Regions from separate parts of the Actinoplanes sp. SE50/110 genome, predicted to be linked through region 1. Evidence: riboswitches for the same ligand, from Rfam matches in the RefSeq annotation. Region 1 holds a riboswitch; the other holds the start of a gene.
What was found. Region 1 has a riboswitch for cyclic di-GMP ahead of ACSP50_RS25200 (polysaccharide biosynthesis protein). Riboswitches for the same ligand answer to the same signal wherever they lie in the genome.
Positions count from the first base shown of each region.

Region 1 (6,886 bases):
GGCCCGCTGTCGCAACGCGGGATCCTGGACGTCGCCGCCCAGGTGGGGTTCACGCTGCACTACGTGAACGACCTGCCGACCTCGACGCGGTCGGTCACCGACCTGAAGAATCGCCGAATTTATCTGCCGCAGGTGGCCAGCGGGAAGGGCCACGACCCGCGCGGCGTGGTGCTGCAGACCCTCGGCCACTTCGTGCTCGGCCACAACGACCCGGCCGACTACGGCGACTTCCTGCGCCAGCGGGTCGAGGTCAACTACTTCGCGGCGGCGCTGCTGATGCCGGAGAAGTTCGCCGTCGACTTCCTGGCCGCCGCCAAGGCCGACCGGGCCCTGGCGATCGACGACTTCCGGGACGCGTTCGGGGTCAGCTACGAGACCGCGGCGCACCGGTTCACCAACCTGGCCACCCACCACTTCGGGATCCCGGTGCACTTCGCCCGGGTGCACGAGAGCGGGATCGTCTACAAGGCGTACGAGAACGACAACGTGCGCTTCCCGTCCGACGTCACCGGGGCGATCGAGGGGCAGCCGGTGTGTCGCAAGTGGGCGTCCCGGACGGTGTTCGAGGCCGACGATCCGTACTCGTCGTTCTACCAGTTCACCGACACCACGGCGGGCACCTACTGGTGCACGGTGCATGTCGAGTCGACCCGGTCCGGGGAGTTCTCGGTGACCGTCGGGACGCCGTACGAGCACGCCCGTTGGTTCCGCGGCGGGGACGTCTCCGGGCGCACCGTCTCCACCTGCCCCGACCCGGACTGTTGCCGCCGGCCGCCGGCGCAACTGGTGGACCGCTGGGCGGGCAACGCGTGGCCCAGCGCCCGGGTGCACTCGCATCTGCTGGCCGCGCTGCCGCCGGGCACCTTCCCGGGGGTGGACAACCGGGACGTCTACGACTTCCTGGAGCGGCGGACCGGTTCCTAGAGTTCTCCCCGCCACGGCCGGAATCGCCGGCGGGTGGTCGCGGGGTCGGGACATGCAGCGGTTGCCGGGTCGTTGACGACGAGGCGATCGTGCGGGAACTGCTCGGCGAGGCGCTGCGGTGCGGCGGCTGCGCGCCGGCGGGCGGAAGATTCCATTCTTTTCCTTTCCGCCAAGGACGCCGCCGCCGTCCTCACCCGCTTCACCGCCGCGGCGGTCATCATCGTGATCACGGGCGCCCTGCTCGTCGCGGTCTTCGCCATCCTGGCCACGACCACCGCGGTCCCGCCGACTCCCCGCCGTCGTCACCCGCCAGCGCCGGGATGTGTGAGCCGGCCCTCCTCGACGGTGAGGGCCAGGAACTCGCCGGTGGTCCAGGCCACCGTCAGGCCCGCCTGGCCGGCTTCGGCGATCACGTCGTCCTCGGTGGCGATCCACGACCGCCGGGACACGCTCCGCTCGTCCAGGATCCTGCCGTGGCGCAGTACCCGGTACGTGTCGGTGTAGGTGATCGACTCGTGGTCCGCGGGTGCGCACGCGAACCAGCGCTCGTAGGTGCAGTCGCCGACCGTGGTGCGGCAGGCCAGGCGTTCCTCGACCCGCATCGTCGCCGTGCTGCCGTAGTGCCGGTCGACGACAGCCGGAGCGCCGGGCGCGAGGTGGCCGGCGAGCAGCCGCCACAGGTCGGCGCGCTGAGCCGGGGCCAGCTGACACACCAGGTGGACGGCGACGGCCGCACCCCACACCCCCGGCAGGTCGGCGGTGAACAGGTCGCCGGGCAGCACCGTGATCCGCTGCCGCAACGACTCGTCGTAGGCGATCCGCGAGAACAGGACGGCGCGCATCGCCGCCGACTTCTCGACCGCGACCATCCGGTGGTGCGGGAAACTCCCGGCCAGTCGCAGCGTGCCGAGTCCGGTGCCGCAGCCCAGATCGACGATCGGAAGATCGGGCCGCGGGTGGCGCACCGCATCGGCGAGTGTGGCCAGGATGCCCGCACCGGACTCCTGCGCCCGCATCAGGTCGGTGAACTCGGCCAGCGTCACATCGTCGTCGGTCGTGCCCGCCTGATGCCGGGTCTGCTCGTCGTCGGTCGTGCCCGCCTGATGCCGGGTCTGCTCGTCGTCGGTCATGCGCGCATCGTGCCAGGGCGGCGGACGGCCGGCACCCGGTAGCGCGGGTCGGGCCGGCGCCGCTGCCGGCCGGGCGACGCGGACACGATCGGCGTCGTAGTCGATCACCTGTGGAGCCCGGGCCGCCGGCCGGGCAGAGGCAGGGGCCGGGGCGGGACTGGACGGGGCGGAGCCGCCTTTCCCCTGCGCCGCGCCGGGCTGGTTCAGGCCTTTGCCGGGAACGGCCGGTTGGTGCGGATCAGGCCGGCGTTGCGGTCGGCGATCGCCATCCGGAAGTACCAGAAGGCGCCGAGCGGGGTCATGACCACGCTGTTGAACAGGGTGTACAGCGGCATCAGGGCGAGCCAGCGGGTGCGCACCGGCCAGTGCATGTAGACGATCAGGGCGCTGTGCAGGCCGAAGATGGCCAGCAGGGTCCAGCCGCCGGTGGCCAGGGTGAGCCAGCGCAGCGGGAAGCCGGCCAGGGTGATCACGCTGCCGTACAGCCAGAAGAAGGGGTGGCGGAACAGCAGGTGCGCGTTGACGGCGAAGAGCCGGAACTCGCCGCCGGACCAGGCCAGGCGCTGGCGGTACCAGGCTTTGAAGGTTTCCGGGACGCTGGTGGCGACGTGGAACGGCAGGTGGCCGACGCGCAGGCCGAGGGCGCCGGCGAGCAGGCCCGCCTCGACGTCGTTGCCCTGGAAGAACAGCGAGTGGCGGCGCATCACCTCGCGGTGCGCCTCGGTGCGGGCCACGTGACAGGCGCCGGAGACCTGCCAGGGTGCGATGATCCGCAACTTCATCGCGGTGCGGTACTCGTAGGCCTGCAGGCGGCCCAGGGCACTGCGGTCGTTGGTCGGCACCAGGGGCACCGACGCGAAGTCGTACCCGTTGGCGACGAGCTGGCCGACCAGCTCGCCGAACGGGCGCTCGGTGGTGGTGTCGGCGTCGATGCAGACGACGTACGGGGTGTGCACCGCCACCTCGAGCGCGTCCCGGACCAGGCGGTCGCGGATGGTGCCGGAGGTGGCCCGCTTGCCGCCGGCCCCGGCGCCGCCGGCCACCCCGGCGGCGCGGAAGATCCGGAAGCCGTGCCGCTCGGCGATCCCGCCCAGCCCGGCGTAGAACTCGGCGGACTCGCCGTCGGTCGTGCACAGCACCACCCGGCCGCCGTACTGGGCCAGATAGTCGACGTTCTCCAGATACCGCACCGAGCCGTAGATCGGGACCAGGACGGTGAAGTCCTGGACCGGCTCGGCGCCGGCCGGCACCGGGCGGGCCAGGCCCGCCCGGATCAGGGTGGCCCGGTCGATCAGCACCCAGAGCACCGGGATGACCAGGAAGGAGAAGGCGAGGACGGCCCAGGCGGCCGGGTGGATGGTCATCGAGCGCCCGTGCTCAGCGGCTGGCCCGCACCGACCGGGAAGTCGACGCCGGCCGCGTCGCGCAGCAGGGAGCGCAGCTCGGCGCGGAGCCGGTCCTCGTCGTGCTCGGCGAGGCGCTCGGCGAGCATGGCGACGTCGTACAGCAGACCGCGGTCGGCCGCCCCGTACGAGGTGACCGTCGAGATCCGCGGATGCCCGGTGGTGCCCAGCATCTCGATCCCGTCGTGCAGCTCCTCGTGCAGCTTCTCGCCCGGCCGCAGCCCGGTGTAGACGATCTCCGGCTCGGTGCGCAGCGCGGCGGCCATCCGGCGGACCACGTCCTCGATCAGCATCGGCTCGCCCATGTCCAGCACGTACGTCTCGCCGGCCGAGGCCATCTGCCCGGCCTCGACGACCAGCGCGGCGGCCTCCGGGATGGTCATGAAGTAGCGGGTGACGGCCGGGTCGGTGATGGTCACCGGCAGGTTGTTGCTCAGCTGCCAGTGCAGGGTCGGCAGGAACGAGCCGCGGCTGCCCAGCACGTTGCCGAACCGGACCGAGGCGACCCGCATCGCGTCGCCGGCCCACGCCGAGGTGACCCGTTCGGCGATCCGCTTGGTGGCGCCCAGCACGCTGGTCGGGGCGGCGGCCTTGTCGGTGGAGATGTTCACGAACACCCGCACGCCGGCCCGGGCCGCGGCGCGCACCACGTTCGCCGTACCGAGGATGTTGGTCTTGATGCCCTCCGCCGGGTAGCGCTCCAGCAGCGGCAGGTGCTTGTGCGCGGCGGCGTGGAAGACCAGGTCCGGCCGGATCCGTGCGAACAGCCGGTCGAGCACCTGCTCGTCGCGGATGTCGGCGAGCACGACGCTGTCGTTGTCGAGCAGGCCGTGGCCGAGCAGCTCCAGCTGCAGGGCGTGCAGGGCGCCCTCGTCGTGGTCGAGGAGGAACACCTGGGAGGCGTTGAGCCGGTGCACCTGGCGCACGATCTCGCTGCCGATCGAGCCACCCGCGCCGGTGACCAGCACCGAGCGGCCCTCGACCGACACCTGGGTGGCCGGGCTGAACAGGGGTTCGGTGTGCTTGCCGAGCAGCCGTGCCAGCGTGGCCGGGTTCGGGGTGTTCTGCATGGGTTTGTCATCCCTCAGGGTGTCCCCAGGGACGTCGGTTTCGCCACTGGCTCCCCGTCAGGCCTCGGCGACCAAATCGCCTGACGGTTCACAGCCTCGCCCGCGGCACCCTCGGTGCCGCCCCAAGATCTTGCGAAATGCCCGACTTATCTGTCAAGCCGGACTTAATCACACCGGCGGCATCAGGCATCGGCGACCTTAAATTACCTTAACAATCTTTACTGTTAACAAGACTTAATTTACTTTGATGAACACGTCGTCCCCTGTGGCCTCACAAGGAGCAACTTATGAGACGTCGATTCACCCTGCCCGCCCTGACCGTCGCGGCGGTCGCCGGATCGCTGTTCGTGGCCGTCACCCCGGCGTTCGCGCACGGCTACATCTCCTCACCACCGAGCCGTCAGGCCAACTGCGCCAGCGGCGCGGTGACCGGCTGCGGCGACATCGTCTATGAACCGCAGAGCGTGGAAGCACCGAAGGGTTCGACGCAGTGCAACGGAGGCGGCAGCCGTTTCACCGTGTTGAACGACAACAGCAAGAGCTGGCCGGCCGCCACGGTCGGGCAGACGGTCACCTTCAACTGGGTGCTCACCGCGCGGCACTCGACCGCGACCTGGGAATACTTCATTGGCAACACGCTGCTGGCGTCGTTCAACGACGGCGGAGCGCAACCGGGGGCGACCAAGTCGCACACGGTGAGCATGAAAGGCTTCACCGGGCGGCAGACCGTGCTGGCCCGGTGGAACATCGCGGACACGGTCAACGCGTTCTACTCCTGCGTGGACCTGAACATCACCGGCGGGTCGACGACGCCCACGCCGACCCCGACCCCGACGCCCACACCCACGCCGACGGTCTCGCCGTCGCCGACCACCCCGCCGCCCACGTCGGGCACCACGACCTGGGCGGCAGGCACGACGTACAAAGCCGGCGATGTTGTCGTTTATGCCGGTAGGTCGTATCAGTGCCGGCAGGCACACACCGCGATCAACGGCTGGGAGCCGCCGAACGTGCCGGCTCTGTGGACCGCGCTGTAACCATGTCGTCGACGATGACACCGAGCGGCCCGGTTCGCCGGGCCGCCTCGGCCCTGCTGCTGACCGCCGCCCTCCTGGGTGGCTGCACCGCCGGCACCACCTCCGCAGCCCCGGCCCCGTCGGGTGCGGTCAACGACGTGGACGTCATGTTCCTGCAGATGGGCCTCGCCCAGATCGCCGAGGGTGACCGGGTCGCCGCGCTGGCCGAGCAGCACGCCGGCAACCCGGAGATCGGCCGGATCGCCGGGGAGCTGCGCGGCCAGTGGCGGACCGAGGGCGGCACCATGCAGCGCTGGCTGCTCGGGTGGTCGCAGCCGACCGCCGCCGACCCGTCGGCCGGCGCGCACGCCGGGCACGGTGACCTGCACGCCCTGCGCGAATCCGACTTCACCGACCTGGCCGCGCGGCACGGCGCCGACTTCGACCGCACCGCGGTCGGCATGCTGCTCGGCACCCTGCACAACGGCATGGAGACGCTGCGCCTGGAGTCCGCCGCGGGGGCATACCCGCCGGCCCGCGCCCTGGCCACCAGGATGACCGGCGAGCGGCAGTCCCAGATCCAGCGCCTGCTACGGCTCGCCGCGGGCTGAGCCGTGAGCACCGTCCCGGCATGCCCGAACCGATCGTGCCCACCGCGCGCCCGCGGACCGGCCGGCTCGAAGCCCGCGACGAGGGCCGTGGCGGTGTCCTGGAGGGCATCCTGGACACCCACATCGGACGGCTCCGACGTCACTGGATCACGCTCTCCTGAACCGGCACCCGCGACCGGGCCGGCCGGGTCGACAGCCAGCAGCCGGCGATGATCAGCGCGAACCCGGCGATCGTGCCGGCGCCGATCCCCTCGTGCAGCAGAACCACCCCGAGCAGCGCCGCCACCACCGGGTTGACGTAGGTGACCAGGCCCGCCCGGTTCGACCCGGCCAGCCCGATGAGCTGATAGAAGGCGAGCAGCGCCACCGCCGTGCAGAACAGGCCGAGCGCGGCCAGAGCGGCCCACGAATCGGCGCCGACGTGGTGGTGCGGCAGCTGGAAGGCGGCCAGCGGCAGCAGCACGAGGCTGGCGACCGTGGTGTCGGCGGCGGTCAGCGCGTCCGGTGGGACGTCGCTCAGCCGGTCCTGGACCAGCTTCGTGGCGAACGCGTAGCTGATCGCGGCCAGCAGCACCATGCCCGCGCCGAGCAGACCCCACCGGTCACCCGACAGGTCCAGCCCGACCAGCACCACGACCCCGGCGAATCCACTGATCAGACCGGTGACCCGCAGCCCGGTGAGCGGCTCGGAACCGGACATCAGCAGGGCGATCACCACCGGCTCGACGGCGA
Region 1 is NZ_LT827010.1:5,619,867-5,626,752, reverse strand. Features, by position in the region: gene ACSP50_RS25220 (helix-turn-helix domain-containing protein) at 1-924, shown strand, start outside; gene ACSP50_RS25210 (trans-aconitate 2-methyltransferase) at 1,227-2,054, opposite strand; gene ACSP50_RS25205 (glycosyltransferase family 2 protein) at 2,258-3,418, opposite strand; gene ACSP50_RS25200 (polysaccharide biosynthesis protein) at 3,415-4,527, opposite strand; cyclic di-GMP riboswitch class II at 4,551-4,635, opposite strand; gene ACSP50_RS25195 (lytic polysaccharide monooxygenase) at 4,815-5,564, shown strand; gene ACSP50_RS25190 (DUF305 domain-containing protein) at 5,579-6,154, shown strand; gene ACSP50_RS42270 (hypothetical protein) at 6,175-6,315, shown strand; gene ACSP50_RS25185 (DMT family transporter) at 6,294-6,886, opposite strand, start outside.

Region 2 (6,886 bases), 4.4 Mb from region 1:
TCGCGGTGCGCCTGGCGATGGGCGACCCGGTGCCGGCGGCGGTCGCGGCGGCCAAGGAGTACGTGTCGGGGGCGCTGCGCGGTGGCGCCGCGTGGCGGCTGGGTGCCGGGCCCGGGCCGCTGAACCACTTCTCCGGCTGACGGATGACAAGACATCCGGCGATCAGTGCTGCCATCGGTCGCCGGTTTTATACCTATCTGGGAGGAAACATGAGGCGCAAGGTCTACGTGGAGGGCTCCCGTCCGGAGATCCGCGTCCCGTTCACCGAGGTGGTGCTGACCGGCGACAACCCGTCGGTCCGGCTCTACGACACCTCGGGCCCGGGCAGCGACCCCGAGCAGGGCCTGCCCGCACTGCGGAAACCCTGGTGGGACGGGCGAACCCAGCTCGCCGCGGCGCGGGCCGGCGACATCACGCCGGAGATGGAGTTCGTGGCGGTCCGCGAAGGAGTCGACCCCTCGCTCGTGCGCGACGAGATCGCGGCCGGGCGGGCGGTGCTACCGGCCAACCGCAACCACCCCGAGTCCGAGCCGATGATCATCGGATCGAAGTTCCTCGTGAAGGTCAACGCCAACATCGGCACCTCGGCCGTGACCTCGTCGGTCGCCGAGGAGGTGGAGAAGCTGACCTGGGCGACGCGGTGGGGCGCGGACACCGTGATGGACCTGTCCACCGGGCCGCGGATCCACGAGACCCGGGAGGCGATCGTGCGCAACTCGCCGGTGCCGATCGGGACCGTGCCGATCTACCAGGCTCTCGAGAAGGTCAACGGAGACCCGCTGAAACTCACCTGGGAGCTGTTCCGGGAGACCGTGATCGAGCAGGCCGAGCAGGGCGTGGACTACATGACCATCCACGCCGGGGTGCTGCTCGCCTATGTGCCGCTGGCCGCTGAACGGGTCACCGGCATCGTCTCCCGCGGCGGGTCGATCATGGCGGCCTGGTGCCTGGCCGAACACCGGGAGAACTTCCTCTACACCCACTTCCGGGAACTCTGCGAGATCTTCCGGGAGTACGACATCACCTTCTCGCTCGGCGACGGGCTGCGCCCCGGATCGATCGCCGACGCCAACGACGAGGCGCAGTTCGCCGAACTGCGGACGCTCGGCGAACTGACCCACATCGCCTGGGAGTACGACGTGCAGGTGATGGTCGAAGGCCCCGGCCACGTGCCGATGCACAAGATCAAGGAGAACGTGGACCTGCAGCGGGAACTCTGCGACGGCGCCCCGTTCTACACCCTCGGGCCGCTGGCCACCGACATCGCGCCCGCCTACGACCACATCACCTCGGCGATCGGCGCCGCGATGATCGGCATGTTCGGCACCGCGATGCTCTGCTATGTCACCCCGAAGGAACACCTCGGTCTGCCGAACAAGGACGACGTCAAAGCCGGCATGATCGCCTACAAGATCGCGGCCCACTCGGCGGACCTCGCCAAAGGCCACCCGGGGGCGCAGGCGTGGGACGACGCGCTGTCCCACGCCCGGTTCGACTTCCGCTGGGAAGACCAGTTCGAACTCGCCCTCGACCCGGAAACCGCCCGGTCGTACCACGACGAGACACTGCCGGCCGCGCCCGCCAAGACCGCGCACTTCTGCTCGATGTGCGGGCCCAAATTCTGCTCCATGAAGATCAGCCACGAGCTGCGGGCCGCCGGCATGAAAGCCAAGTCCGAGGAATTCGTCGACGGCGGAGCGCGGGTCTACCTGCCGGTCGTGCCGTAAGGGTTGTGGACAGCCTGTGGACAACTAGTCTTCGGGCTGGTCAGGGCGCTGATTGCGGGGCAGAAAATCGTAGGCCGGGTCCCGCGGGGCGGACTTCGCCAGCCGCTGCTGGCGGGCCCGGTCGGCGGCCGCCTGGTCACGGACAGCCTTGCGGGTGATGGCCTCGTCGAGATCCTTGTTGCGGTCGGCGAGGTCCTCGGCCGCCTGTCGTTCATCGACGGCGGCCTTCGCGGTGACCTCGGCGGGGGCGAACTCTGTGCTCATCGGGGTGGTGGCCTTCGTCTCGGTGGGTGATGGGGTGGCTTTTCTGGGGCGCGGTTTGCGGCGGGGGGCGCGCTTCTGCGGGGTTTTCCCGGCGGTGACGGCCTCCGCCTGCGGCGCGGCTGCGGCGGTCCTTTCCTGCGTGGCCTCCGCCTCCGGCACGGTTGCGGCGGTCGTTTCCTGCGCGACCTTCGCCTCCGGCGCGGCATTTGTTTCCGGCGCGGCGATGGTGGGATCCGGATCCGGCTTCGATTCGGGCTTTTGGCGCGGCTTGCGGGTGCGGCGGGGGCGCTGGGCCTGAGCCGGGGCCGGGGATTCGGCAGCGGTCTCCGGCTTCGCCTCCGCGGGGGCCTGCGCCGCGGTTTCCGGCTTCGCCTCCGCAGCGGTCTCCGGCTTCACTTGCGCGGGAGCGTCGGGCTTCGCTTCCGCGGGAACTTCCGGCCTCGCCTCCGCGGCGGGTTCTTCCTCGGCTGAGGGGCCGGGTTCGAGAACCGGGGCGGGCATCGGCTCCTTCTCGGTCGATGCCTCGGCCTTCTCTTCGGCCGCCACCGCTTCGGCGGAAGATTCGGTGGTGTCCGCCTCTGACGTCGACTCCGGCTCAGCGGGTGGTGCGAACCCCGCTTCGGCCGGGGGTTCGGTGCGCTGTTCGGGGACGGGAGTCTCGGCAGCCGCCTCCGGCCCCTCGTCTGCGGCGTCCGCCTTTGCCGGCTCAGAGTCTTCCGGCTCCTTCTTCAGTTCTTCTTCGTCCGGTGCGGGTACAGCCGATTCCGGTGCGGAAGGCGTCGGCTCGGGAGAGTCGGACGCCGGGGCCTTCGCGACGGGTTCCGGGGCTTCTGCGACGGGTTGCGGGCCGGGCTGCCGGTTTTCCGGGGCGGGTTCTACGACGGGCTCTGGGGCGGGCTGCGGGTATTCCGTGGCGGGTGTCGGGGCTTCTACGACGGGCTCTGGGGCGGGCTGCGGGTATTCCGTGGCGGAAGCCGGGGCTTCCGCGACGGGTTCCGGGGTGGGCTCGGAGGCCGCGGCAGGTTCCGCGGGCACCGCGGGCGCGGGCTCCGGGCTCGGGTCCGGTGCGGTGGCCGCCGCGGGCTCGGGCGACGGGGTGGCCGGTTCGGTGGCCGCGGTGGCTTCGGTGGTGTGCTGAGGTGGGGCCGTGACCAGGGACGCGATGCCGAGGGCGGCGGACCTCTGGGACCGGCGGGCCGGATGCGGAACCCCGGACAGCGGCGGTTTCCCGGTAACCGGACGCTGCGGCGTGATCCGGAACCGGTACATCACCCCGTCGTCGCGGACCACGAAGTCGTCCGCCCCGTCCGGCCGGGTCCAGGTGAGGATCATCTGCCCGTACTTCTCCGCCAGCTTCACCAGCGCCGGCACCGAGGCCACCGTGATGACCGCTTCACCCTGCTTGCCGTTCAGCGGTTCGACCGGCACCAGCAGATGCCCGTACCGCCGCTGGATCTGAGCCCGGGTGGCGAGCGGCACGTGCCGCACCGCGGCCAGGCCGATGCCGATGATCCCCACGATCGCGATCAGGAGCAGGCGCAACGCGTACGTCCGGGCCCGGCCCGCCGTGATCAGGTCGTGGCCGAGCACGGCGATCTGCCGGGGATAGATCCCGCCGCCCGACGTCCTGCCGGACTGGCTGACGATCAGGCTGTTCGCGTCGCCGCTCAGGCTCAGCTGCAGGGAGCTGAGCGAGAGGGAGAGCTGCGGCTCGAACGACGTCCCGTCGGGGTGTTCGATGTGCGCCGTCACCATGATGGTGACCGGGGTGAGGTCGGTGCCGATCGCGTCGGCGGCGTCCGCCACCCGCTCGTCGATGCCGTCGAGGTCGAGCAGGACAGTGCCGGTGTACCGGTCGGCGGTGAACTGGCGGGACTGGGCCAGCTGCACCGTCGAGTGCCAGGCCTGGGCGGACAGCCGGGCGTCGACGCCGATCCGGCCGGGCTTGCCGTGATACTGCAGCCGCAGGTCGACGAAGTGCGCCAGCTTCCGATAGATCGGGTCGGGGGAGTAGGCGACCGTCCCGTCGTAGGCGGCCGACGACTGGACCTGGGCCGAGTATGAGAAGGTCACCGACTCGCCGCTCGATGAGCTGCTCGGACTCGCCTGCGTGGCAGGCTTCATCCAGCTCAGGACGCCGAGGACCAGGCCGGTCAGCGCGCAGCAGGCGGTCCCGACGGCGAGGACGCGAAGCAGGGGATGAAGGCGGCTGACGGCCTTGACCACGACCGCGGCCGCTGTCCACGAGCCCCCTTGGCCAGCCATGCCCTTCGCTTTCCTCTCGCGTCGACGGCGACGCAGGTCTCTGCGGGTCCGGGCGCCGGCCGGGCTGCCGGCGCCGATGATCAAAAAGCCGACCATTCCCAGGGTGGCCGGGCTCAGCAGCCGGCGGACCCAGACGCCGCCCTGCGAGACGTGCAGGACCGCGCGTCCGATGAGTTGATCCGCTGTGGGGTGCGGGATGTCGATCGACTGGTTGTTGTCTCCTTTGAAGACGTAACCGGTGTCGGGATCGCCGCCGATGATGCGGTGGAGGGTTTCCACGCCGCCGACACCATGGTATGCGGCGATCTGCCCGACTTCGTAGGAATCGCTTTTGACGACGACCACCAGGTCCCCGGCGTAGTAGACCGGGTTCATGCTGATGCCGTGCGTGACGACGTAGGAGATGCGGTGGGTTCCGATGGCCCACGCGGCGATGGCCGCCATCAACAGGATGGCGGCCATCGCTTTGCGTCGGACTCGGGAAATGGCGTCCTCCGGGCGTCGGTGCCGCGGGTCTGACGCTAATGCCGGGCCTGGGGCGCCGACGGATCTTTCGGACTAGACGCCGGCCTGGACGTCGACGGTGACGGCGGTGAGCGCGGTCAGGTAGTCGGTGCCCGCGGTGGTGACGTTGCAGTCCCAGGCCGCCGGCGTCGAGTTGTAGGCGCAGGTCAAGGTGCGCACCGTGCCGACCACGGAGCCGGCGGGGGCGCTGGTGCCGGTGATGGACGCGTTGACGACGGTGGTGGTCGTGTTGAGCGCCGTGCTGTTCAGGCCTGCCAGGTAGAGCCGGACTCCGGTGATTTCCGCCTTGTTGGTGCGGCTGGAAAGGGTGACGACGCTGGTCAGCTCGGCGCCCTCGACGGTCGAGAAGGACAGCGAACCGGCCGAGATAACCTTCGTGGAGGTTGCCACGCTGTTGGTCAGGCCGGGCGCGGTGAAAGCGGTGGCTCCGGCGGCAACCACGCCGGCCGCCGCGACGCCGCCCACGAGCTGAAGCATGCTGCGCATATCTGTTCCCCTGTTCGTTCGGTGGTAGCCCAGCCGACCTCTTGGGTCCTGTGGCTTTGCGTCCCCGGCTCGCGCCGGGTTTGCCCTTCTCGCCGAGCGGACTTCGTTATCCCCTGGCATGGGGTTGTTCGGTCGTGGCCGGGTTCCGCCTAAGAGATAGCTGGGAATTCTCTCGGTCCGATCTATTTGTTCGGGGTGCATGAGAGCCGGTTCGGTGCTATCGGTTGCGCGCCGGTAGCGGATCGGGCCGGGGATTCGGGCGGGTGGTCCGGAACGGCGCTGGAACGGCTCGTGGCGGCCGTCCGGGGACGGCCGCCACGAGGGGGATGAGGTGTGACGTACAGCAAAGCAATCAAAGTTTGTAGAACGTCACGTAGTGGTCCGGGGTGAAGTAGGCGACCTTGGTGCTGCGGTTGACCACGATGCGGTAGGCGTCCCGCGAGGCGCCCTTGGCGCGGGAGTACACGTCGTACTCGTTGTAGGTGGCCGACGGCAGGTAGCCCTCACGGTTCTGGAAGGTGCCGCCGGTGTAGTTGTAGCTGCCGTACGGCCAGACGTACCAGCCGCTGCTCAGCGGCCAGCCGAGAGTCTGCCAGCCGGTGTACGCGGTGCGGGCGGCCGAGCACCGGCTGATCGTGCACGAGGAGTAGACGGCGGCCTGGGCGGCGGACGGGACGGCGAGCGCGGTGCCGGCCAGGCCCAGGATCAGGGCGAGGCTCAGCAGCAGCTTTCGGAGGCGGGGCAGGGAAGTGGTCACGTTCGTCAACTCCGATGCTTCGGGGGAAGGGAGCCCGGACATCGATCATCGTGCCTGCCCGGAACGCCCCGTGGTACCTCCCGGAAGCACCATTTCATCGGAGTTTACGAATGATTTACTGGCCGCCGAGGCCGCTCACCCAGTCGACATAGTCCGTTTCCTGGCCGGACCGGCGCGGACTGCTGATCGAGGTGGGCTCGACGACCGGTCCGCGCTGCGCGGGAGAAGGGGGCGGCTGGGCCGCGGCGAAACCGTTGAAGGAGTCGGCGGCCGGCGCCGGGGTGGATGCGGGGGCCGGGGTCGAGCGGCGTCCGCGCCAGCCGCCGCGCCCGGTGGCGATCGGGGTCGGCTGCTGCCCGGAGAAGCGGGGCGCCTTCTCCGGTGCCGGAGCCTGCGGTGGCGCCTGGGTCGGCACGGGCTGCGGCGGGAACGGCGTCCCGGATCGGAACGGGCTGCCGGTGCCGCCGGAGAACGGGTTGTCCGGCGTCCCGGGTTGCCCGGCCGGGATCACCCCGGTGTCGGCAGGACGCACCTGTTCCTCCGGGCGCCGCGCGGCGGCGGCCGCCGCGGCCTGGGCGATCGCGGACCGGGCGGGGACGTCCCGCTTCGGCAGCGACGCGGTCTCCGCGGGGGAGTCCGCGCTTTCCGTGGGGGCGGGGTTTCCCCGCACGATGGCGGCCAGGACCGACCCGAGCACCCCGGCCCCGCACGCGGTCATCGCCGCCCAGTACGGGTCGTCGGCGAATCCGGCCGCTTTCAGTTCCGGCCCGGCGATCAGGTAGGCGACCGTGAGCAGGGCCGGGCCGGCCAACCCGGCGAGGCCCGCGGCCAGCGTCGACATCCTGCGCCCGCGGGCGGTGGA
Region 2 is NZ_LT827010.1:800,620-807,505, forward strand. Features, by position in the region: gene thiD (bifunctional hydroxymethylpyrimidine kinase/phosphomethylpyrimidine kinase) at 1-140, shown strand, start outside; gene thiC (phosphomethylpyrimidine synthase ThiC) at 210-1,727, shown strand; gene ACSP50_RS03625 (S24/S26 family peptidase) at 1,752-4,718, opposite strand; gene ACSP50_RS03630 (hypothetical protein) at 4,815-5,258, opposite strand; cyclic di-GMP riboswitch class I at 5,288-5,362, opposite strand; gene ACSP50_RS03635 (ribonuclease domain-containing protein) at 5,620-6,024, opposite strand; gene ACSP50_RS03640 (hypothetical protein) at 6,140-6,886, opposite strand, start outside.
Region 2: another riboswitch for cyclic di-GMP. It lies ahead of ACSP50_RS03630 (hypothetical protein); the one in region 1 lies ahead of ACSP50_RS25200 (polysaccharide biosynthesis protein).